DNA from 3 places in the Colwellia sp. RE-S-Sl-9 genome. Region 3 is predicted to be linked to each of the others. Evidence: predicted binding sites of a transcription regulator. Region 3 holds the regulator's gene; each other region holds the start of a gene.

Region 1 (7,891 bases), 2.3 Mb from region 3:
TACGGCAGTTTTTATTTTAGTTTACCTATTTTTTATGGTGTCGCAAACGCCGGCTCAGTGGGTTGTTAATCAAATATCATTGCCTAAAAACATTGCCTTGCAAGGTGTTAAAGGCTCTATTTGGCAAGGAAGTATCAAACGTATTATTGTAGACGGTTATAGTATTAATGACGTAAATATTGAAGTTAGCTTGCTTTCACTCTTAATGTTTAACCCAAGTGTTGATGCAACTTTTGGTGGAGCTTTAGTTAACGGGCCTGAAGGTAAAGTAAGCTTAAGTCATTTATTTGGTGATATTGAAGTAAGTAATGGACATGCTTTAGTTGCAGCGAATGACATTGCTCAACAATTAACATTACCTATTCCATTAACCGCACAAAAATTTATTGATGTAAATATTGAAACCTTTGTAATGGGTAAACCACTTTGTCAGCAATTAAATGGTACCGTTACGTGGGATACAGCAAGTATAAAAGCATTAGATGAAAAAATTAATTTTGGTACGTTAAGCGGTAAACTTGAATGTGAAAAGGGGATCGCTAAATTCACCATTGATCCTAAAAATAATTTAGGCTTAACTTTTAGCGCTTATATTCATTCGCCTGAACGTATTTCGGGGAGTGGTTATTTAGAGCCGGGTAGTAAGTTTCCTACTGTATTAAATGAAGCTTTACCTTTCCTTGGTTCACCTGATAATAGAGGTAGGTATAAGCTTAACTTTTAGTTATTAGGTTTATTCAAAAATGGATGTGCTTTTATATCATGTAAAAGTACATCATAGTTTGTGATAGCAGGAAACTCAGTGATCACTTTTTCAGGTTGTTTACTATCAGGATTGGCAATCGCCAATAGATGTTGAATACCATATTGTTGGGCCGATTTTAATATAGGTAAACTATCGTCAACAAATAAAGTGTTACTTAATTCAAAGCCTTCTTTAGCTTGTAACCTTTGCCATAATAATTGCGACTCTTTTGTTACACCAAACTCATGAGTTGAATATAAGGTATTAAAGTACTTATCTAATTGAGTGCGTTCTATTTTAAGCGCTAAGCTATCTGGATGAGCATTTGTTACAAGTACAACGTTTCTGCCGGTTTCTTTTAAAGCAACTAAAAAGTGATGAGCATCCTCGCGTAATTTTATAAGGTGTTGAACCTCTTTTTTTAAGTCAGTAATAGATAATTGTGTTTGTTCAGCCCAGTAGTCTAAACAATACCAATCTATTGTTCCTTCAACTTTTTTATAATGGCAGGTTAATTTATGCTTAGCTTCGTCTATACTTATTTGAGCCGATTCGCTATATCGAAGCGGTAAATGATGAAGCCAAAAATGATTGTCAAAATGAAGATCGAGTATGGTGCCATCCATATCCAGTAAAACAGTTGAAATATTTGACCAATCAAGCATAGATTTTTTCCTAATAACCCGTTTATTATAGGATTATATATAAAGTTATCATGCTATTCTAAATGAATTAGCGCTATCGAGTAAGGTACTTATTACAATGGGAAAAAAGCTCCCCACTATTGATGACCGAAAATTGGTCGCAAAAAGTCGATTATTCTCAATTGAACAGCTAGAACTTACCTTTAGTAATGGTGTCAAAAGACAGTACGAGCGCATGCAAGGTGCTGGCAGAGGGGCTGTTATGATAGTCGCTATGCAAGATGAAGATACCGTATTGTTGGTACGTGAGTATTGTGCAGGTACACATACTTATGAGCTTGGTTTTCCTAAAGGGTTGATTGACCCAGGAGAAAGCCCTGAAGTAGCTGCAAACCGAGAGCTAAAAGAAGAAATAGGTTTTGGCAGTGAAGATCTTACCGAAATTAAAAAAGTTGCAATGGCACCCGGTTTTTTTGCAGCAAGTATGAACATTTTTATCGCAACTCACCTTTATGAAGAACGTTTAGAAGGTGATGAACCAGAAGAACTAGACGTAGTACCTTGGAAACTCAGTGAATATAAGTCGTTACTTGCTCAACCCGATTTTAACGAGGCACGAAGCATCGCAGCACTTATGTTAGTAAAAGATTATTTAAGTGGATCCCATGAATAACGAAGAACTTCTTTCTATCGCAATAGAAAGCGCGAAAAAAGCAGGTGTAGAAGTAACTAAACATTACCAAAACGGAGATTACACCTCTGAAATTAAGGAAGATAATAGCCCCGTAACTAGCGCTGATATAGCCGCTAACGATGTGTTAATGGCTGAGTTGCAAAAACGTACCCCTAATATTCCTATTATTTCTGAAGAAATAGGTGCGTTAACACTTGAGCAGCGTAGTCAGTGGAAACAATATTGGTTGTTAGATCCTATTGATGGCACTGGCGAATTTATTTTAGCCAGTGGCGATTTTGCGGTAAATGTGGCTTTAGTTGAAAATGGTTGGCCAAGTATTGGTGTTATACATGCGCCCGATCATAATATGACCTACTACGCACAAAGTGGTGTAGGTGCGTTTAAAGAAACATCGGAAGGTACCACTAAAATTCAGGTGGCTGAATACGACGATAACCGTCCGATAAAGGTTGCGGTTAGCCGAAGACAAAAGTTAAATTTAATGGGGCAATACCTTAATAATGAATTTGACTATGAGTATGTGCCATTAGGAAGTTGTTCGTTAAAAAATGCATTAATAGCAGAAGGTTTAGCCGATTGTTATTTACGCATTGGACCAACTGGTGAATGGGATACGGGGGCAAGCCATTGCATTTTAGAGCAAGCGGGTGGCTCAATTATCGACAGTGAATTTATTCCATTAAGTTATAACAAAAGAGACAGTCTACTTAATCCTGACTTTATGTCATTAGGCTCTGCTGATATTCCTTGGGATAAAATAGTAAAACCTCATTCGGCTCGTCGCGATTAATTACTATCCCCCTAATAATGAAGAAGAGCTACTCTAACTCTTCTTTTTCTTCTTCAAATTGATCTGCAGGTATTATATTCACTGTTTCATGAAGCTCTGAATACACCAAAACTGCAGTGCCTAATGTTAACTGTTTACGTACTTGTTCTACTTTTTCTTCAATAGAAACATCTTCAGCGCCGTACTCTGTACCTTCTCGTAAAACAAATTCTTTAATAATGCTAAATAATGTTTCTGAATTTAAGTCTTTAAAGGGAATAATCATAAATAGTCCTGTAAAAATTTGGGAACTCTAGTCTCTAACCAATATATAGGTTTAAAGCCTTTGTGAGCTGTGTTACTTGAAAGAAAACCAACATGTCCGCCATGAGTTGAAACTTCGAATGTTATGTTTTCTGGCAAAGAGTCTATATGGGTAATATGTTCATGAGATAAAAAAGGATCGTCTTCTGCGTGAATAATTAAACAAGGTTGAGTTATCGCACTGAGTACGTTAATGCCGCTCGACTCATTGTAGTAATGTTCTGCGCTGGTAAAGCCATTTAATGGGGCTGTTACGCTATTATCAAAGTCACGCATTGTTTTTAGTTGTTTTAGCGCGTTTAACGAAATATGTTTAATGAGACCTAGTTTAATTTTTTCTTCGGTGCTGTGTTTTAACATATCAATCAAATACTTTTGATATATTTTAGAAGAGCCTTTATTGATTTTTGCGCTGCAACTCGCTAAATGTAATGGTGCACAAATAACGGTAGCGCAAACATAAGGAGAGTTTTCAGCTTCAGCTAAATATTTAGTTAATACATTACCTCCTAATGAATAACCAACAATAGCTAATTTACATTGTTGATAACGTGTTCTTAGTTGTTCAGAAAAATAATGAATATCGCAGGTATAACCCGAGTGATACGAATGTGCTAATCGGTTAGGTTTGCTACCACAACCCCGAAAATGAATTAACACCGCAATCCAGCCTTGTTGTTTAATTGCCTTAAACATACTTTTTATATAATGACTGTGCTGCGAGCCCTGCAAGCCATGTAATAAAACAATAATAGGCTTAGTGTTATTGGCCTGTGGTATTTCTGTCCATGCTAAATCAACGAAGTCGCCATCAGGTAACTCAAGTACTTCATTAACCGTTGAGGTCATCTCTTTACGATTAAGATATTTAGCCAGCATCGTTTGTACATGAGGGTTTGATAACCATTTAGCAGGTTTGAAGTTACTCGATTGAAACATGAAATAGCACGGGTTGAACAAAGTTACGTTATTGTAATGAAAAACAGCAGCGAAAACTGTATTTAACCTAAACTTGGTTTAAGAGACTCTTAATGTATTGAAATACAAGAAAAAATAGTTTTATTGAGCCTCTAGCTTGCTAGTTTTTCTTAATTTAAGGCAAATTTCGCGTCAATAGTAGTCTATTGCAAGTAAATTTAACGCAGAAGTTAGGAAAAATAGCTGCTAGAGAAGTATTTATTAAACCGAGTTTAGGTTATTTAGTTTTTATGATATGTAAGAGGGAATGAATTTACGCAATAGATTTGAGGTCATTTAAACTAAGGAGAGAAGTTAAGCTCTCCTCAATTGATTCGTGTAGTTTGCTTGTTGATTAATAGAGTTAGTGTAAATTCATCCATTATCATGAATTTTTTTCATGAAATAGAAAACATAAAATCCACAAATACCGAATAAAATCAGTAGGCCAACAAGTGAATATACGGCAACAGGGTCACTCAATAATAGGCTGAAAACGTTCATAAGAACCTCTCGTTAGTTAAAAGCTTAAACACATTTTAACTAACGCAACTGGTTTATATGATGATGTAGATCAAGAGTCTTTTAATTATACTCGTAACCAATCAATATGCGTATGAATGGTTACGGGTAATAAAACGAATCTTTAATAAGCTTTTTGATTGGCTATTTTAGCTTTTATTTCTTCACGTCTCACAATTTGTGCACGTATAGTTTCGGCTTCTTCTCTTATTTCTTTAATTGCGTCTGAACCTAAATTACGTTCATCCATTTCTAAGCTTTTTTTCGCTAAAGCATAACCATTTCGATAAGCGATAATATTCCAAAGATATGATTTTTCGTTACTTTTAGGTACGCCTTTACCTTCAAAGTACATTAATGCTAAGTTAAATTGTGCTAAAGCATAGTTCTGGTCTGCGGCTTTTTCATACCAACGAGAAGCTTTTAAGTAATCGCGGCTTACACCTTCGCCGTTGTAATACATAACGCCTAAATTAAACTGAGCTCTTGCTAGATCTTTATTCGCGGCTTTTTCAGTTAACGTAAATGCGGTTTTTAAATCTTTAGTTACACCTTCACCTGCTGAATACATAAGAGCAAGGCTAAATAGCGCATCAGGGTAGTTTTGTGAAGCCGCTAACGAAAATAATTCAAATGCTTTGGTTGCGTTTTTTTGAACGCCGTAACCGTTTTGGTAAATTAATGCCATTTGATACTGTGCAGGCGAGTAACCTTCTTTTACAAGAGGTTCAAATTCTTTTATTGCCGCTTTAAATTCTCCGCGGTTTAATTGAAAAATACCTAATTCTAAATCGCCATCATAACTAAAAGCTGAAAAACTGGTGGCTAAACTGAAAAAGATACATAGTAGTGAGCGCGTTTTCATTATTTACTCCTTATTTATGTGCATATACTTATAAAGTTTATATACAATAAATAGTTAAATGAACCATTATGGTTAATGTATTATTGATTTTACGTATTAATTACAGTGTAGCAACAATATTGACATTAATCTTGTGACATTTTTTAAGTCATCTATTCCGGTATATCTGACATAACTGCTTCAATTTGTTCTTCTAAGTCAAGCCATTGCATTTCGTTTTCTTCAATTTCAGATTTTAAATGGGCTTGTTTTTTAATGAGTTCATTTAAACGTGCTTTATGTTCAGCTTGGTAAATATCAGGGTCGGCTAATATGGCTTCAACCTCGTCTAATTCAGCTTGAAACTGTGTAACCTTTTTTTCAAATTTATCGGCTTGTTTTTTTAGTGGTGCTGCTTTTTTTCTTAGTTCAGCTTGTTCTCTGCGCTGTTGTTTTTTATCAACGCTTGAATCGTTATCACTGTTACTTGTGTTTGTTTTAGCATTTTTAAGGGTGAGCTTTTTTTCGTCGTTTAGCCATTGTTGGTAATCATCAATATCGCCGTCAAAATCTTGCACAGCATTATTGGCAACGATATAAAATTCGTCAACACACGACTCAAGCAAATACCTGTCATGGGCAATTAATATAATAGCGCCATCAAAGTCTTGCAGTGCAAGCACTAAGGCTTGACGCATTTCTAAATCTAAATGGTTGGTGGGTTCATCAAGTAATAGTAATTGTGGCTTTTCTAATACGATAAGCGCTAACACTAAGCGTGCTTTTTCACCGCCTGACATAGTACCAACAGAATCCAAAGCTTGATCGCCACTAAAACCAAAACGTCCTAAAAACGAGCGAGCTTCTAATAATGTTTTTTCAGGTTTAGCACGTAATATGTGATCGATAGCCGAGCTAGCCATATGTAATTGTTCAAGCTGATGCTGCGAAAAATAACCGACTTTAAGTTCTTGTGCGCAGTAACGTTCGCCTTGCATTAGCGCAAGTTCGCCTGCTAAAGATTTGATTAACGTTGACTTACCTGCACCGTTTCGCCCTAATAATCCTATACGGCTACCTGGTACTAAGGTCATATTTACTGAGCTTAAAATAATGGTTTCTTGATTATAACCACAGTCACTATCTGTTAATGAAAGTAACGGGTAAGGCAAGCTATCAGGCTTTTCGAAGCTAAACGTAAATTGGCTGTCTACATGTGCTGGCGCTAAATCAGGTAATTTTTGTAATCGTTTTAAGCGACTTTGTGCTTGTTTGGCTTTACTGGCTTTTGCTCTAAAGCGATCTACAAACGAGGTAAGGTGAGCCACTTCTTTTTGTTGCTTTTGGTATTGAGCATCTTGCTGGGCTAAATGCTCGGCACGTTGTCTTTCAAAAGCGGTGTAGTTACCAGCGTATAGTTTAGCTTGTTTGTGTTCTATATGAAGTATTTGGCCAATAACATCATCAAGAAAATCACGATCATGAGAAATAAGTACTAAGGTGCCAGTAAAACGTTTTAGCCAACGCTGTAACCAAATGACTGCGTCTAAATCTAAATGGTTAGTGGGTTCATCAAGTAATAACAGATCCGCTCGGCTGATCAAGGCTTGCGCTAAGTTTAAACGCATTCGCCAACCACCTGAAAAGGCTTTTACTGGGTTTGCCAGTTGTGGCTGTAAAAAACCTAAACCGTGTAATAACTCCCCAGCTCTTGCGGGTAAGCTGTAACCGTTAATGGTATCTATTTGGTTAATAATGGTAGCTTCAAGTGCACCGTTATCGTCTGCTCGTGCTTGTTCTAATTTTGCTTCAAGCTGACGAAATTCTTTATCGCCATCCATTACGTAATCAAGGGCAGACTGTTCTAAAGCAGGCGTGTCTTGTTTTACGGTAGCTATGCTCCAACTACTTGGCATAGACAAATCACCAGTATCCGGTTGAAGATCGCCAAGCAATGCTGCAAATAAAGAAGACTTACCACATCCATTCGCACCAACTAATCCTACTTTATGATTAGGATGAATAGTAAAGCTAGACCCTGCAATGAGGTTTTTTGTACCTCGGTCTAAGCCCAAATCGTTGGCAGTAATCAATGTATTATTCCTTCTTTAAAGTTAAGATGGGTATTGTCGCTTTTCCTATAGGTGTTATTCAAGGTAAAATACGTGTCTTGAATAAACTTAATTTAATAAAAGAGTTTCTATTTTGAAAAAACGTTTTATTGCGGGTGCAATTTGTCCAAAGTGTAAAGCTATGGACACCTTGTCTTTAACGAAAGAACAAGGTGTTGAAAAAGTAACGTGTGTTACTTGTGGCGAAACCATGACACAACCAGAAGAGCAAGTTGCCAAAGAAGTTAGACCTTATGAACAGGTTATAGGTGTGTTCA
Region 2 (7,891 bases), 1.9 Mb from region 3:
GCTATAAATAAACATGAAACACTAAGGGAATTAAGGTCTCTATTAAGTAAGAACATGCAATACACATTTAGTTCAAAAATTTTTGTACAATTTTATCTTCTTTTTATAGTCCTATTTAACACCATAAAATTCAGACAAAAAAAAAGCGCAAATACAAAAGTAAATGCGCTATAAATAAACATGAAACACTAAGGGAATTAAGGTCTCTATTAAGTAAGAACATGCAATACACATTTAGTTCAAAAATTTTTGTACAATTTTATCTTCTTTTTATAGTCCTATTTAACACCATAAAATTCAGACAAAAAAAAAGCGCAAATACAAAAGTAAATGCGCTATAAATAAACATGAAACACTAAGGGAAATAAACTTTACATTAAATAAGAACGCTCGAATTCAAATAAGTTCAAAAATTTTTGAACAATTTTTATCTTCTTTTTATAACCCTACTTAGCTCCGTAAAAATCAGGCAAAAAAAAGCGCAAATACAAAAGTAAATACGCTATAAATAAACATGAAACACTAAGGGAATTAAGGTCTCTATTAAGTAAGAACATGCAATACACATTTAGTTCAAAAATTTTTGAACAATTTTTATCTTCTTTTTATAACCCTACTTAGCTCCGTAAAAATCAAACAAAAAAAAGCGCAAATACAAAAGTAAATGCGCTATAAATAAACATGAAACACTAAGGGAATTAAAGTCTCTATTAAGTAGAACATGCAATACATATTTAGTTCAAAAATTTCTGATCAATTTTTTATCTTCTTTTTATAGCTCTATTTAACACCATAAAATTCAGACAAAAAAAAGCGCAAATACAAAAGTAAATGCGCTATAAATAAACATGAAACACTAAGGGAAATAAACTTCACATTAAGTAAGAACGATCTAATTCAAATAAGTTCAAAAAATAATGAATTAACTTTAATTTGTAGAAATATTCAATTTTTTTGTGAAACGGGTAGTAAGAGTATTTAACTTATCGATACACAAAGGTTTGCTATATAAATACCCTTGTAGTTGATAACACCCTTGTTCAATAAGAAAATCAGCCTGAAGTTGAGTTTCCACCCCTTCACAGCAAACCCTTAAATTTAGCTGTTTAGCCATTTCAATAATAGTTTTAGTGATTGTAGTAGCATCATCAGAAATGCCCACATCATCTATAAACTGCTTATCAATTTTTAGTGTATTAATAGGTATCTTAGTTAAGTAGCTTAATGATGAATATCCCGTACCAAAATCATCTAACGCAACGGTTGACCCCATATTGGTTATTTGTGTAAAAAAAGCATTAGCTTGTTCAAAGTTTTCTAAATAAGCAGATTCCGTCACCTCAAACTCAATACATTCAGGTAAAACATCATATTTAATAAAGAGCTGCTGAATAAACTCAAGTAAGCCTTCACCTCTAATATCATGAGCCGATAAATTAACAGACACTACAGTATCTATATTAAACAATGCATATATTTTGGGTAAGTCTTTACAAAGTTGTTCTAACACCCAATGAGTTATCGGTATTATTTTACCAGTCTGCTCAGCTATAGAAATAAATTCATCCGGTGGAACCGTACCTAAAGGACCTTTATGCCAACGAATAAGAGCTTCAAAGCCAACAACTTTTTCTTGTGGTGATAACTTACATTGATAATACAATTCAAATTCATTGTTGTTAATGGCTGAAATTATAGAGTTTGCAATAAATAGCTCACGTTTATTATTATCCTTCATTTCTTGAGTAAAAAAGGTATAACGACCTCTTCCTCGATCTTTAGAACAATACATAGCTATATCGGCATGATGAACAAAATCACCTACATCAAAATCAGCATCTATAGCGCTTGCTATACCGCAGCTTGCTCCCACATGAATTTTCCAGCCATCAATTAAAAAAGCATTATTGAGTTCTTCCACAATATCTCTAGCAATATTTTTAACCTTTAAGTAACTGGTTTTTTTGTCCATTAATACTAAAAACTCGTCACCTGAAAGCCTAGAGATAAAACTTTTTTTTGCTGTTGATTTTTGTAATCTATTTTTAACTTCTATTAATAACTTATCTCCCGCATCATGCCCATAAGTATCATTAACCGCTTTAAAACCATCTAAATCGATATAAATTAAAAAAAGATTATTATCTTCTCGCTGCGCATCTGCTAATTCTTTTTTTACTTTTTGCATAAAATGCTGACGATTAGACAAACCAGTTAAACTGTCGAAATTAGCTAACTTTTCCATTGCATACTGTTGTTGCTTCAACTGCATCGTATATTCGGCATTAATTTGTGTTTCTTTATTTATAGCCTGCATCATTGAGTTAACATTATGGCTTAAGCTAGCGACCTCCGTTTTTCCTTCCACATCAACTCTTAAAGAATAATCTTTTGTATTTTCTATTTTTTTTGCGAGTAAAGAAAGGCGAGTAAGGGGAGAAAGTAGTTTGTTGTGAAGCCACAAGGAAAATAGAATAACAATAGCCAAAACAGCTAATATAATAGGAAGCGCTTGTTTTAATAGACTAAGTTTACTTCTATCTAAGGGGCCTTGATAGTCATTAATAATTAATAAATAACCTAGAGGCAAATGTTTATCGCCAATATATTTAAATGAAATAAGTTCTTCTTTATTGGTAGATATACCAAATGGGATAGTATTTAAATTATATTTATTAAAATAATATTTTATATCTTCTGAAGGTATATTAGCTTTACCTATATAAGTTTCAACAGGCGTGAATTCAGGGGTTAGTACTGCTGCAAATTTAACGTTTTCATAATGGTCTAAACGCAATAAAACCGTTGTAATATAAAATACATCTCGTGTATCTCCTATCAAAGGAACTAGGTCATTGGTTATATTTTCAGATAAACCATCAAGATCACTTTTTACGAATTTTTGATAAAGATTTTCATGCTCAAATATCGATACAACAAGCACACTAAAACTAACAGTAATAATGGTAAAAATAGTTAATGTTGCTAATGTTGATTTTACACTTTGAAAAATCATTTTTTCCTACTTATCAGAGAGAATTGTATTGCCCTCTTCTCTAGTTACTAAAAATAAAGCTAATTTTCTAGAACCTTTCGTTCCTTCGAAATGTTTTTTGTTAAAATTGTACATATTATACACAGCAAAAATATGACTAAACTCACTTCCCTGAAGAAAAACCAAGCTTAATTTTAAATATGCCGTAAAATCATCCATATACTAACAAAAATCATCAATTAAAGTTGAATTAATACTCACAAAAACACAGATTTTTTTGTTAGACTGTTACCACATTATACAAAGTTAAAAGTACCCCCAAGTGTCTGTATTTAGTCCTTCATCTCAGTTCAAATATATTTGGTTAATTATTATTCTAATAACACCTTATAAAACATATGCAACCACTGATAAAGTTAACATATCTGGCTTTGCCCGATTAGTTGGTGGGTACCTCGATGAGAGTTCTGCTGAATATCAAGGTTATGACAATAGTCTAACTTTTTCTCCTGATAGTTTACTCGGTATTAAAGGTGAATACAGATACAACGACAAACTATCTTTTGTTGCTCAAGGTATATTTACTGAAAGTAGTTTACGTAAATCAGGTTTTGATTGGCTCTATGTATCTTATAAACCCTCAACAGATTGGCAATTTGACTTTGGTCGTTATCGCACACCTTTTTTTGAATACAGTGAAGTAATTAATGTAGGCTTTGCTTATCCTTGGGTTATTCCTCCACAAACCACCTATGTAAATGCTTTATTTGCCTCTATTGATGGTGCTAGAGCCACCTATTTATTCAATATAGATAAGTTTAATTTTTCACTGAGCGCTTTTGGTGGTCAGTTTGACAGTAATGTATTTAATGTAGAAAACAGTACAACTGTTGATAGTGATTTACTGACCGGTATTAACCTGCGAATGAATACAGAAAACTTTAAAACTAGAATAAGTTACGTGACTGGAAATTTCAATTTAGAAATCAATGACTTGCCAAGACTTCAAAATATACTCAAATCATATCATTTCGATAAAACTGCAAATGAATTAGAAATAAAAGGCGATATAGATATTTATCAATTTAGCGCTGCTTATGAAACCTTAAATTATTTTGCACTAACTGAAGCGACCTTAATTGCAGGTGATTCAAAATTGATCGCTAACATAGAAAGTTATAACTTAACTTTAGGTTTATTTCACAATAACTTTACCTATTATGGATCAGCCTCAAAATTAAGAACAACAAATAGTAACGTCGAGAATCAAGTTCCTCTGGGCGTATCTCCTGAATTAACAGTATTAAATAATCTAATAGAAAAATTACTTAACGGTAGGCTCAATGAAGATGTAGACATTACAAGCATTGGTGTTAGATGGGACATAAAATCTAATTTAGCATTTAAAGCAGAAATAGATTTGATTAAAGGGAAAGATGGTCAACGTTCTACTTTTAGTAGAATAGATAAGTCTAACTTTAATAATTATTCTACCTTATATTTATTTAGTATCGATTGGTTATTTTAATGAGTAAATGGCTCGTATTTTCGATAATTTTTAGCCTATTGCTATTTTCTCAATTTGCTTTCGCAAATAAAAATAGCACAGAGGTTATTATTGTTAAAAATATTGAAAACCCAATAAAATCCATTACAAAAAGCCAGCTACGTAATGTATTTTTAGGGAGAAATACGATTATGTTTGAACCTGTTATTCCTCCTGTGGAAACTATTACTCGTATTATTTTTAATACAAAAATAATTGGCTTAAATGAATCTAGAATACAGTCGTTTTACGCTCAAATGCGTTTTTCAGGTAGAGCTAGGCCACCAAAAGAGCTTCCAACAACGGAGGCCTTACTACATTATATATCAACAACCCCAACTGCTATTACTTACGTTCCTCAAGGAACAAAACTACCTGAAAACGTTGAAATTATTTACACTATTGTTATTTAAGTAATAAAATAATCACACTGTTTTATTTGTCTCATTCACTATTTTACCCACATAATTTATACCCGTTACCAATCAAGATGTGTATTTCAGAGTGCTTGAGCGATATCAATTCAAGGCAGTGCTTTGTAATAATGGTCGTTCCCTTATAAAAACGCTAACGAAAAAGTGATTTTGCTCAAGCGCTTCTTCGATAGGTCTAAAAACAATTTATGCTTCGTTATTAACTTTAGTAAGGTTCTTACATGGATGTAGACCTTAGATTTCGTTTGGAACGTGAAACCTGTGCCTAAATTGTTTTTAATTCCCACTGAAACCTGCATATTGAATGGTACGGGTATATATCCTTTAAAAAAACTTAACCGAATTTTGTTCTTCATCAAAAAAAACAATCGTAATGATATTGGTTCTTATTTGTATTACATTTGTTTGTTGTATAGAATACCTGCAATTAAGCAATACAAAACTAATTGAAATCATGAACCTCATAAAATTTGAGGTTACTTCTTCAGTTGATGTAGTTATTAAAATTTATTTTGGTGAATTATGAATATTAAAAAAAGTGCACTTAGCTTAGCAATTATCTCTTCGTTATTATTAACCGCATGTGGCGGTTCAGGTAGTGATACATCAACGCCTAAAGTAGAAGAGAATACAGCTCCTACAAACATCACATTAAGCAATATGGCTGTTACTGAAAATAGCATGGCTGCGGTATTAGGTAACTTATCAGCAGTAGATGCTAACACTGGTGACACTTTCACCTTTTCAGTTTCAGATGAAAGATTTACTGTTTCAGGTAATGAATTAGCGCTTGCTGAAGGCGTAGTTCTCGATTTTGAAGTAGAACCAACAATTGAAATAGAAGTAACCGTAACTGATTCAGGTTCAAAAACATTCACGAAATCATTAACCATTGCAGTAACAGACGTATTAGACACTTATACATTTGATAGCAAGTTTATAACTGGCGAATCAAGTGTTTCATATAGCGGTCAAATAGCTCGTCATACCTTAATTGCCGAATTAAACCACTACATTGGTAATCAATTAAAAGCAGACTTAGACGACGGTACATTACTTACTAGAGAAGCAGTTAAAACTAAACTAAACAGTTTTTACCAAACATCCGCGGAACAATACGACAACTTCCCTATTACTTTTATGGCCGATACAAAACAAAAATTTCTTGCTGATATTTCAGGAAGCCTTAAAAATTTAAGTGGTAAAATTGCAGGTAATGACTCTGGTCAGCATAAAGATTGGAATACAAATTTTTCTGGTTGGGGCGCTACAGGGTCAACCACACCAGAAGGATTAATTGGTATTTTCTTTGATCAACTTGCAGATAATGCTGAACAACATATTAACGGTATTGTTCGTCAATCTGTTACTAATGAAGCCATAACAGATATTTATTTAAATACTAACGGAACAGATCTTAAGCAATTAATTCAAAAATTCTTATTAATGGCAGTAACTTACTCTCAAGGTACTGACGATTATTTAGATAACGCTGATGCCGGTAAAGGCTTAAATTCTGACTTTATGCAAGACGGCTCTAAAGCATATTCAGTTTTAGAACATCAGTTTGATGAAGGCTACGGATACTTTGGTGCTTCACGTGAATACTTAGCCTATAACGATAATGAATTATCGGGTAAAGCAGGCGAAGGTGATAGAGCTGATTGGAACAATAACCATGATACGAATGCTGATGGTGAATTTGATCTGACCTCTGAAGTTAACTTTGGTAATTCTGTAAACGCAGCAAAACGTGACCGCGGTACAGTCGGTAATACAATGCCAACTGATTACACTAAACAAGTGATGGAAGCCTTTATTGAAGGTCGTAAAATAATTAACGATAATGCTGGCGTTGCATTAACTACAGAGCAATTTACTGCTTTATTAGCACAACGCGACATTATTGTAGACGGTTGGGAACGAGCTATTGCATCAACAGTTGTTCATTATATTAATGACACTCATGCAGATTTAGCTAATGTAGGTACTTCAGAGTTTAACTTTACTGATACGGCTAAACACTTTTCTGAATTAAAAGGTTTTGCATTGGGTTTACAGTTTAACCCCTATTCAAAAATAACAGACGAGCAGTTTGCTGAACTTCACACATTAATTGGTGACAAGCCGGTATTAGAAAGTACTGATATTGCGGCATACCAAGAAAAACTAATAATGGCTCGTGGTATTATTGCTAGCGCATTATCATTTGATGCTGAGAATGTGGAAAACTGGTAGTCTAATGCTGCAATTATTTATGCCCAAATAATGGGTATAATTTACAGGGTTAATAATATTATTAAGCATGGAGCTTAAGCTAGAAATAGCTTGAGCTTTGTTCGTATTTAAGGGTCCAAATAAGTGTTACATACAAAAGCAAAATTACTCTCTGTTGTCGTTAGTACAGCATTACTTTTAACGGCGTGTAATCAAGATGTTAGCAGTTCACAAGGTGAAGACTTTAACAGAGGAAGTGGCGGAGAAAACACCAATACTGATTTTAATCAATTAACCCTAATTACTAGCCTTACAGATAATGTTATTTCTCCAACGTTTGAAGCATTTAAAGTTGAAGCAAAAAAACAGCAAGAGCTGGTCGCTAGTTATTGTAGTAGCGAATATAGCTTTGCTGAGAGCACCATAGAACAATCAGCTTTAGAGCAAACAAAAAATAACGCTAAAGAACAATGGCGTGCCACTATGAATATTTGGCAACAAGCTGAATTAATGCAATTAGGCCCGCTATTAGAAGATGATAACTTATTACGAAACAATATTTATTCTTGGCCAACAGTAAGTACCTGCGGCGTTGATTTTGATGTCATGTTTTTTAAAGATGGTACCGTAAATGGGCAACCTTACGACATCAGATTTCGAACAGTTTCAAGAAAAGGGCTAGACGCCTTAGAATACTTA
Region 3 (7,891 bases):
TAATTTACAAACTGCTCACCTGTTATATTATAGTTTGTAATAGTACTCCAATCAAAACCTTCACCAGTCCCAAATCTAAACCATTTAGGTATTCCTCCATCGTTTACTTTCCGTATACGTGAAATTAGACACCCACCTGGTGCTTGTTGTATACCATTGACTTTGCCATAAACGTTAAGTGAAATATTACCCATATTGGCTGTTAGAGGGACACTACAATTGAAGTATCTAGTGGTTCTTTCAAATTGAGGATCAAAGATAAAGTAACCTTGTTCGGTTGGACCTACAGACTCAGAAGAAATAGTTGATAGGGCATTTAAGGCGCCTTCAGCCGTTTTTAAGTTATTAAATGCAGTTGCATGTTTAACTACATCTTCATTACAGTGAGTTGCACCAGAAAACGTAAGAGTATCAGCTAATGCAGATGTTGAAGATAAAAAGGTAAGGGTACCTAATATAGAGATGAGTTTGTTCATAATAATTTCCTTTTATATAATATTTTTTCCCTAAATACGAAACTAACATTACACAACTTTAATAATAAAATCAATAGATTGATTTGTTAATTGTAGTGTTATATATCGCTAATTGAGTTTTGTTATTGGCGAGGGATCAATTTAATATTACTACAAATAGGAGGACTTGGTTACTAAGCTAGTTAAAGTAGAGTTAAGTTGATTTAGATGTAATAGGTAATAAAGTAACTAAAATAGTAATTAGCTACTTTATTAGTGTTTTTATTACTTAACAAAAGGTGATTCATATCCATCAGGTTTTAACGCGAGTACATCACAGTTCAGTCGATCTATTACGTGTTCAGCGGTATTGCCTATTAATGTGGCTGATAATCCTGTTCTACCTACCGTGCCTAAAATCACTAATTCTGCGTCGATTTGGTTGGCAATTTCTTCGATAACATCTTCAGGTAAACCTTCTTGAACGTAGGTGTTCTCTTTCGCTATCTGGTATTTTTCACAATGTTCTGTCATCGCATCTTGGTGATGTTTTAACATAGTATCGTTGTATTCTACCGCGTTAAATTCAGGTATTTCTATGGTGATGTTAACAGGCGTACCGGGATAAGAATTAACAATGTGCACGTTACCGTTTATTGTTTTTGCTAAGTCGCTCGCTTGTGAGGTGATTTTATGGTTAAGCGAAAGGTGTTCTTCTTCATCACTTCCTACATTTATTGCTGCAAGTATATTGCCGTTTTCAGGCCATAAATGATCTTTAACTAATAACACAGGGCAAGGGCATTTACGTAAAATATGCCAGTCGGTAGGCGTAAATATAACGGATTTTAGTTTGTCGTGTTCGTGAGTACCTTTAATAACAATGTCGTGATTATGATCAAGCACTTCGCTGATCACTGCTTCAAAAGGTCTGTTGTGCCAAACAACTTTGGTGTTGATAGTAAGTGACTCTGTATCGAGTTGTTCGATAATGTTATTAAGCCATTGGTGTCTATCGTCTATAACGGTTTGTCGCATAGATTCACGTTCATCGCTTGATAACATGGTGGTCATTTCGTAAGAAAAATCAAAAATAGATAAGAAGGCTGTGATAGTAGCCTTAGTATGTTGTGCTAGTTCAATACTACGCTTTAACGCTTTTTGGTCGTCTGTCGTAGGATCAATAACCGTTAGTATATTTTGATACTTTTTCATAATATCGTCCCCAATTATTTAGCTCGTATTTATAATACCATGAGTATCAGTATAGTGTATGAACGAGTGTTTTTTAATTGTTTTACATCAAGATATTCTTAATTAATAATATCTTGATGAAGAGGGGAATATGAAATTTAAAATAGATCTTTTACGGAGATTAACAACAGTAATAATAACGTACCTTTTACTACTGTTGTTTATACCCGTTATCATTCAAGATGCAGGTTTCAGTGGGAACTAAAAACAATTTAAGCACAGATTTTACGTTCCAAACAAAATCTAAGGTCTACATCCATGTATGCAAGGCATTAAGTTTACGTCATGGCTATTCTCGGTAACTGCTCCTGCGTTACCCTAATGTCCTACATCCGTGTAGGAACCTGACTAAAGTTAATAACGAAGCATAAATTGTTTTAGACCCATCGAAGAAGCGCTTGAGCAAAATCACTTCATCAACAACGCTTTTCATAAGGGAGTAACCATTATCACAAAGCGTTGCCTTGAATTGATATCGCTCAAGCACTCTGAAATAGCCTCTTGATTGGTAACGGGTATATATCGAATTACAGTGAAGCAACTTCGTTAAGCTTTTCAATATTTTTAATGGTAATCAGTTTGCCACTCACATCGATTAAACCATTTTTATGAAACCTATTCAGTAAGCGGCTAATCGTTTCAACCGTTAAACCAATAAAGTTACCTATATCGCCACGTGTCATGGTTAATCTAAACTCAGACGCAGAAAATCCTCGTTCATGATATCTTTTACTTAACGTACTAATAAAAGTTGCTAATCGTTGCTCTGCATTTTTATGATTAAGTAACATAAGCATTTCATGATCTGAACGAATTTCAGAGCTCATCATTTTTAATATTTGTTTTTTAAGCTTTGGCATAGTGTTAGAAATAGAGTCTAACGTGTCGTATGGAATTTCACATACCATTGATGTTTCCAGTGCTTTAGCAAAACTAGGATGTTCTGAATTGGCAATGGCGTCAAAACCTAATAAATCACCTGCTAGATGAAACCCTGTAATTTGTTCTTCTCCTTGCTCATTAACGGTAAAGGTTTTAAATGTACCAGAACGAATGGCATAAAGAGATTTCATTTCGTCGCCGTCTTGAAAAATTTGCTCACCTTTATGGATAGGCTTTTTACGGTCAATAATATTATCAAGCGTATTAAGTTCTTGCTCGTTTAACGAAAATGGAAGGCATAATTCACTAATACTACAGTTTTGACAATGGATGTGTTGTTTTCCTGAGCAATTGTTGTTTTCCATAATGTCCATACTTAATCAAAGGTTAATTGATTTGGATCATATTCTAACCTTCATCTATATGCAATCGATTAAACGAGCAAGTACAAGGTATAAATACCGTAACCGATAAGGCTTATTGCCATTGTTTTTCTAAATAAGGGGTGGTTAAGTAGCGTTTTTGCTTTGATTAAGCTATACGACATAATAAGCAATGCTGGTAGGGTTCCTAAGCCAAAGCTAGTCATAATTAATGCGCCCGTAGTTACGCTGCCACTAGCTAATGACCATGTTAGCATTGAATAAATTAAACCACAGGGCAACCAGCCCCATAGCGCACCTAAACCTATGGCTTTTTGTGGTGAGTCTACAGGTATTAAACGTTTGGAGTAAGGTGATAAATATTGCCAAATAAATTTACCTAAGCGTTCAACTCTATTTAACCACATAAGCCATTGGCCAATATAAAGTCCTAAAAATATAAGAAATAGAGCGGATATTACGCGTAAACCAGCTAAAGGTACGCCAAGATTTTTAGCCGCGACAGAACCTGTAAAACCAACTATTGCGCCAATTAGGGTATAAGATAATATGCGACCAAAATTATAACTGAAAACTAAAAGTGTTTTTGAGTACGACGAATGTTTAGGTAGAGCAGAGGTTAGCATTGAGGTTATGCCACCACACATTCCTAAGCAATGGCCAGATCCCAAAATGCCTATAATAAAGGCTGAAAAATAATCAATGTTCATTAACTATCTTTTGGTTGATTTGATGCGTTGGTGTTTTTATTCTTTTCTGATATTAATTCTGATGTTGATTTATTTTTATCAGCTGCTTGATCGTCATTTTCGTCAAACAAAATACTTAAACCTTGTTTTTCAAGATCATCAAATTGTTCTGTTTTAACTGCCCAGAAAAAAAGATAAAGGCCAATAGCCGTTAATAGTACCGCGATAGGAATTAATACGTAAATTATGCTCATTGAATATATTAGCCTTTTGTATCTTTTTTGATATTAAGTAAGCGCAGTGAGTTAGTCACAACCAATATGGAACTGGCTGACATACCAATAACTGCGAGGTAAGGCGTAATATAGCCAGCCATTGCTAACGGCAACACTAAGGCATTATAACCAAATGCCCATAAGTAGTTTTGCCAAATAATTTTTTTAGTTTTTTGAGCAATGAGTTTTAACGCAGTAATATTAGTTAAATCACTGTTTAATAATATAATATCTGCGCCGTTTTTCGCAATATCTGTACCACTTCCCATGGCTATGGCTATATGAGCCGCGCTAAATACAGGCGTGTCGTTGACACCATCACCCACCATGGCAACAATATGGTCAACTTGTTTGGCTTTTAATAGCTCAACTTTATTTTTAGCACTTAAATTACTGTGAGCTTGAGATAAATGCAAAACAGACTGTGTTTTATCGCAACCGGCTTTATTGTCGCCTGAAAGCATTAAGGTTGATATTGATTGGTCATGCAAGTTTTTAATTAAGCTAGCGGCGTTATCTCTTACACTGTCTTCTAGGTAAAAGGCAGCGATAAGTTGTTCGCCTGTTACCAATACGCATTGAGCATTATTCACATTAGCTTCTGAATCGGCTAAACGTAGGGTGGGTAATAACCAACTGGGTTTACCTATTTGGTAGGTTTCGTTTTGATAATTACCTGAAACGCCTGAACTGGGTGTTACTTCTATTTGGGTGACATTAAGAGAAAAGTCTCTATGTTTAATAAATGCTTTTGCGATAGGGTGTTCTGAGTGAGATTCTAATCCAGCAGCAATAGCTAATACTTGTTTTTCGCTAAACGCACGATCAAATAATTCCACCTTACTGATAGTAAACTCACCCGTGGTTAACGTGCCTGTTTTATCAAAAGCAAAACAATTAACGTTAGGTAAGGTTTCCATTACGTGGGCTGACTTTATCAAGATACCTTTATTATTTAGTGTAACTGTTGCGCAAGTTAATGCGGTTGGTGTGGCTAACGATAAAGCACAAGGGCAGGTTGCCACTAATACCGAAAGCGTTATCCAAAAGGCTTCTTCAGGTAAGTGTATTTGCCAATAAATAGCCGTTGCTATTGAGGTAAGTAAAATTGTTGCGACAAAATATTGTGCTATTTTGTCTGAAAGCTTGGCTAATTTAGGTTTATGGGCTTGAGACGATTCACTTAAACGTATCATCTGGTTTAAGAATGAATATTGATTTTCTTTTTTTACTTCAACCGTAATATTACCATCGCCGTTAATGGTACCCGCTAAAACATTATCGCCAATATTTTTGTTAACAGGTGTTTGTTCACCAGATAACATCGATTCATTAATTTGGCTAGTACCTGAAATAACCATGCCATCGGCAGGTACAGTTTCACCAGGCTTGATCAATACAAGATCAAACTTCTTTAAATGTTTCGCGGCTATTAATTTTTCTTGTTGAGTTGTGCCTTTATCGTCAGTGATAGAAACAAGCTTGGTTGCGGTCATCGGCATTAGCTTGAGTAAATTAGCCGAAACATGAGAGGCTCGCATTCGCGCTCTAAACTCTAAAAACTTGCCAATAAGTAATAGGAAAGTAAACATGGCGACTGATTCAAAATACACTTCTCCTTGCTGACTAACCGTTGCCCAAGCGCTGGCAGAAAAAGCAAGAGTTATAGCAATAGAAACAGGAACATCCATTGAAAGGCGTTTTATTTTTAATGTATTTATCGCACCTTTATAAAAAGGAAAAGCGCCGTAGGTAACTATAGGTAAAGTTAAAATTAAGCTAGCCCATCTTAAATAAACAAGGTTGTATTCAGACATATCTGAAAACGCGCCAAAATATAATCCTACGGCAATCATTAATACCTGCATCATTAAAATGCCTGAAACGCCTAAACGCTTGATAAATGATTTACTTTGAGCTTTGTTTAGTTCTTCGATTTGGCTGGCTTTAAAGGGAAGTGCTTTATAACCGATGCTGTCTATGCGTTTTAATATTTCACTTAACTTTAGTTTATCATCTTGCCATCTAACGGTTGCGCGTTGTGTGGTTGCATTTACGGTAATAGAAACTATGCCTGTGGTTTTCGATAGCTGCATTTCAATTAACCATGCGCAGGCAGCACAACTAATACCATCAATAGTTAAAATAGCTTCTTTGTATTCGTTAGTTTTAAAGGTAAATTCGTTTTGTAAGCTTTCGTCATCTAATAATTGATTACGTTGTAACTGTTGTGGAACCAGTTGTTCGCCTTTTTTGGCTGGCTCGGTGCGGTATCGATAATATTCCGTTAAATTATTTTCAACAATAACAGAAGCAACGGCTTCGCAACCTATGCAGCACATAGGTTGTATAACGTTATCTATTTTAACTGATAAATCTATACCTTTAGGAATAGCTTCACCGCAATGGAAACACAAAGATGACATAGGTTGTTTTATTTCAGTAATGTGAGTTTATCAATAATTAGTTTAGTCATAATTAACTGGGTAATATGACTAAACTAACATGAAGGTTTAACTGTCTTTAGGTGCAGGCTCAATACTAATAGCTGAAGCTTGAGGTAAATATATCGTGTTTTGAATTTTCCATTTATTATCAAAAGTAGATAAGGTAATTTGCCACTTACCTTTAACGTCATGATCTAAGTGATGTCTAAAATTGCCATCGCCATCTGGAGTTAACGTTAAAGCGAAGTCTTTTTCTTCTTGTGTAGGATGATAAAAATTAACGCTAAGTAATGAAAATTCTTTTTCAATACCCGTAGGTTTTATCACGAGTTCATTATCTTTTAATGTAAGAGAAAATTTCATGCCTAGTTTTTGAGCTAATTTTATTTTACTTAACTCTAAGTTAATTGCTTTCCCTTTTTTGTAATAGTTACCAACTACCAGTGGATCAGGTTCGTGGTTGGCAATAATATAAGTAGCAATACCTGCAACTACGGCCGAGAAGGGTAATGCGAATACCAACCAAGCCCATGGTTCTTTGTACCAATATGTTGTCATTTATATGCCTTGTTCATGAAAATAAATAAGCGCGTATTATACGTTTTTATTAGTGATGAACCAATAAAAGATGGAGGGAATTGATTTAAATCTATAATTTTATGTGAAGGAGGTATAATTGTTTTAATTTACATTATTATAGCCGTTAAGGAGTTTTCATTGATTTACCCTGTATTTTTTATGGTATTACTTACATTAGTTATCGGAATTGTTGCATTTTTTACACGTGTAAATAGCGTAAAAGCACGTAAAGTTAATCCCAAAGCGTATAAATTAATGGATGCTGAAAGTTTTCCTGAGAGCGTTATTAAAACCACGCGTTGTTTTAATAACCAGTTTGAAGTACCGGTATTATTTTATGTGGGATGTTTATTTTACGTTGCTTTAAATATTTCTAGTGTTGTCGGTTTATACTTTGCGTGGGCTTTTGTGATACTGCGCGTAATGCATGCTTATATTCACATTACTTATAATCATTTACTACATCGTATTATTGTTTTTTGGGCCGCTGTTTTTATGGTGTTAGGTTTATGGATAACCTTGATGCTGAATATGGCGTAAATAAATGAGAAGAAAAAGGAGTGATGATCAGCTCATCTCTCCTTTTTATATTATTTTTTAATAGGTGCTTATAAAGTTACACCGTTTTTCCAAATAGAAATTTCACGATTATCGTTAATCTCGTTATTTGTTTTTTCACCTGATGCAACTTTTAGTAAGTAACTAAATAATTGTTCGGCACATTCATCAATACTCATATCAGACGTTAATATTTGGCCTGAATCGAAATCAATCCAATGTTTTTTACGCGTCGCTAAATCTGTATTCGACGATATTTTTACGGTAGGAACAGGAAAGCCTAATGGAGTTCCTCTACCTGTGGTAAAGAGAATGATATTAGCTCCTGCAGCTGAAAGGGCGGTTGATGATACCGCGTCGTTTCCAGGC

What was found. Region 3 encodes FNR, which switches genes on or off when oxygen is low (the NO sensors DNR and NnrR bind a similar motif). Its sites were predicted from a motif close to TTGATCTAGATCAA; they were not measured.
Positions count from the first base shown of each region.
Region 1: ACM9HF_RS11395 (DUF3149 domain-containing protein) is a predicted target of FNR. The motif match lies at 4,701-4,714, and genes of this name have one in related genera.
Region 2: ACM9HF_RS09930 (DUF4856 domain-containing protein) is a predicted target of FNR. The motif match lies at 5,321-5,334, and genes of this name have one in related genera.

Region 1 is NZ_CP182631.1:2,659,274-2,667,164, reverse strand. Features, by position in the region: gene ACM9HF_RS11425 (type II secretion system protein N) at 1-724, shown strand, start outside; gene yrfG (GMP/IMP nucleotidase) at 721-1,410, opposite strand; gene nudE (ADP compounds hydrolase NudE) at 1,508-2,062, shown strand; gene cysQ (3'(2'),5'-bisphosphate nucleotidase CysQ) at 2,055-2,876, shown strand; gene ACM9HF_RS11405 (YheU family protein) at 2,905-3,141, opposite strand; gene ACM9HF_RS11400 (hydrolase) at 3,138-4,118, opposite strand; gene ACM9HF_RS11395 (DUF3149 domain-containing protein) at 4,512-4,640, opposite strand; gene ACM9HF_RS11390 (tetratricopeptide repeat protein) at 4,783-5,523, opposite strand; gene ACM9HF_RS11385 (ATP-binding cassette domain-containing protein) at 5,676-7,595, opposite strand; gene ACM9HF_RS11380 (YheV family putative zinc ribbon protein) at 7,708-7,891, shown strand, end outside.
Region 2 is NZ_CP182631.1:2,319,892-2,327,782, forward strand. Features, by position in the region: gene ACM9HF_RS09915 (putative bifunctional diguanylate cyclase/phosphodiesterase) at 929-3,016, opposite strand; gene ACM9HF_RS09920 (hypothetical protein) at 3,318-4,523, shown strand; gene ACM9HF_RS09925 (hypothetical protein) at 4,523-4,954, shown strand; gene ACM9HF_RS09930 (DUF4856 domain-containing protein) at 5,498-7,213, shown strand; gene ACM9HF_RS09935 (imelysin family protein) at 7,337-7,891, shown strand, end outside.
Region 3 is NZ_CP182631.1:377,433-385,323, forward strand. Features, by position in the region: gene ACM9HF_RS01580 (hypothetical protein) at 1-476, opposite strand, end outside; gene uspE (universal stress protein UspE) at 741-1,670, opposite strand; gene fnr (fumarate/nitrate reduction transcriptional regulator Fnr) at 2,237-2,965, opposite strand; gene ACM9HF_RS01595 (sulfite exporter TauE/SafE family protein) at 3,025-3,684, opposite strand; gene ccoS (cbb3-type cytochrome oxidase assembly protein CcoS) at 3,684-3,917, opposite strand; gene ACM9HF_RS01605 (heavy metal translocating P-type ATPase) at 3,926-6,364, opposite strand; gene ACM9HF_RS01610 (FixH family protein) at 6,452-6,943, opposite strand; gene ACM9HF_RS01615 (MAPEG family protein) at 7,103-7,504, shown strand; gene ACM9HF_RS01620 (UxaA family hydrolase) at 7,573-7,891, opposite strand, start outside.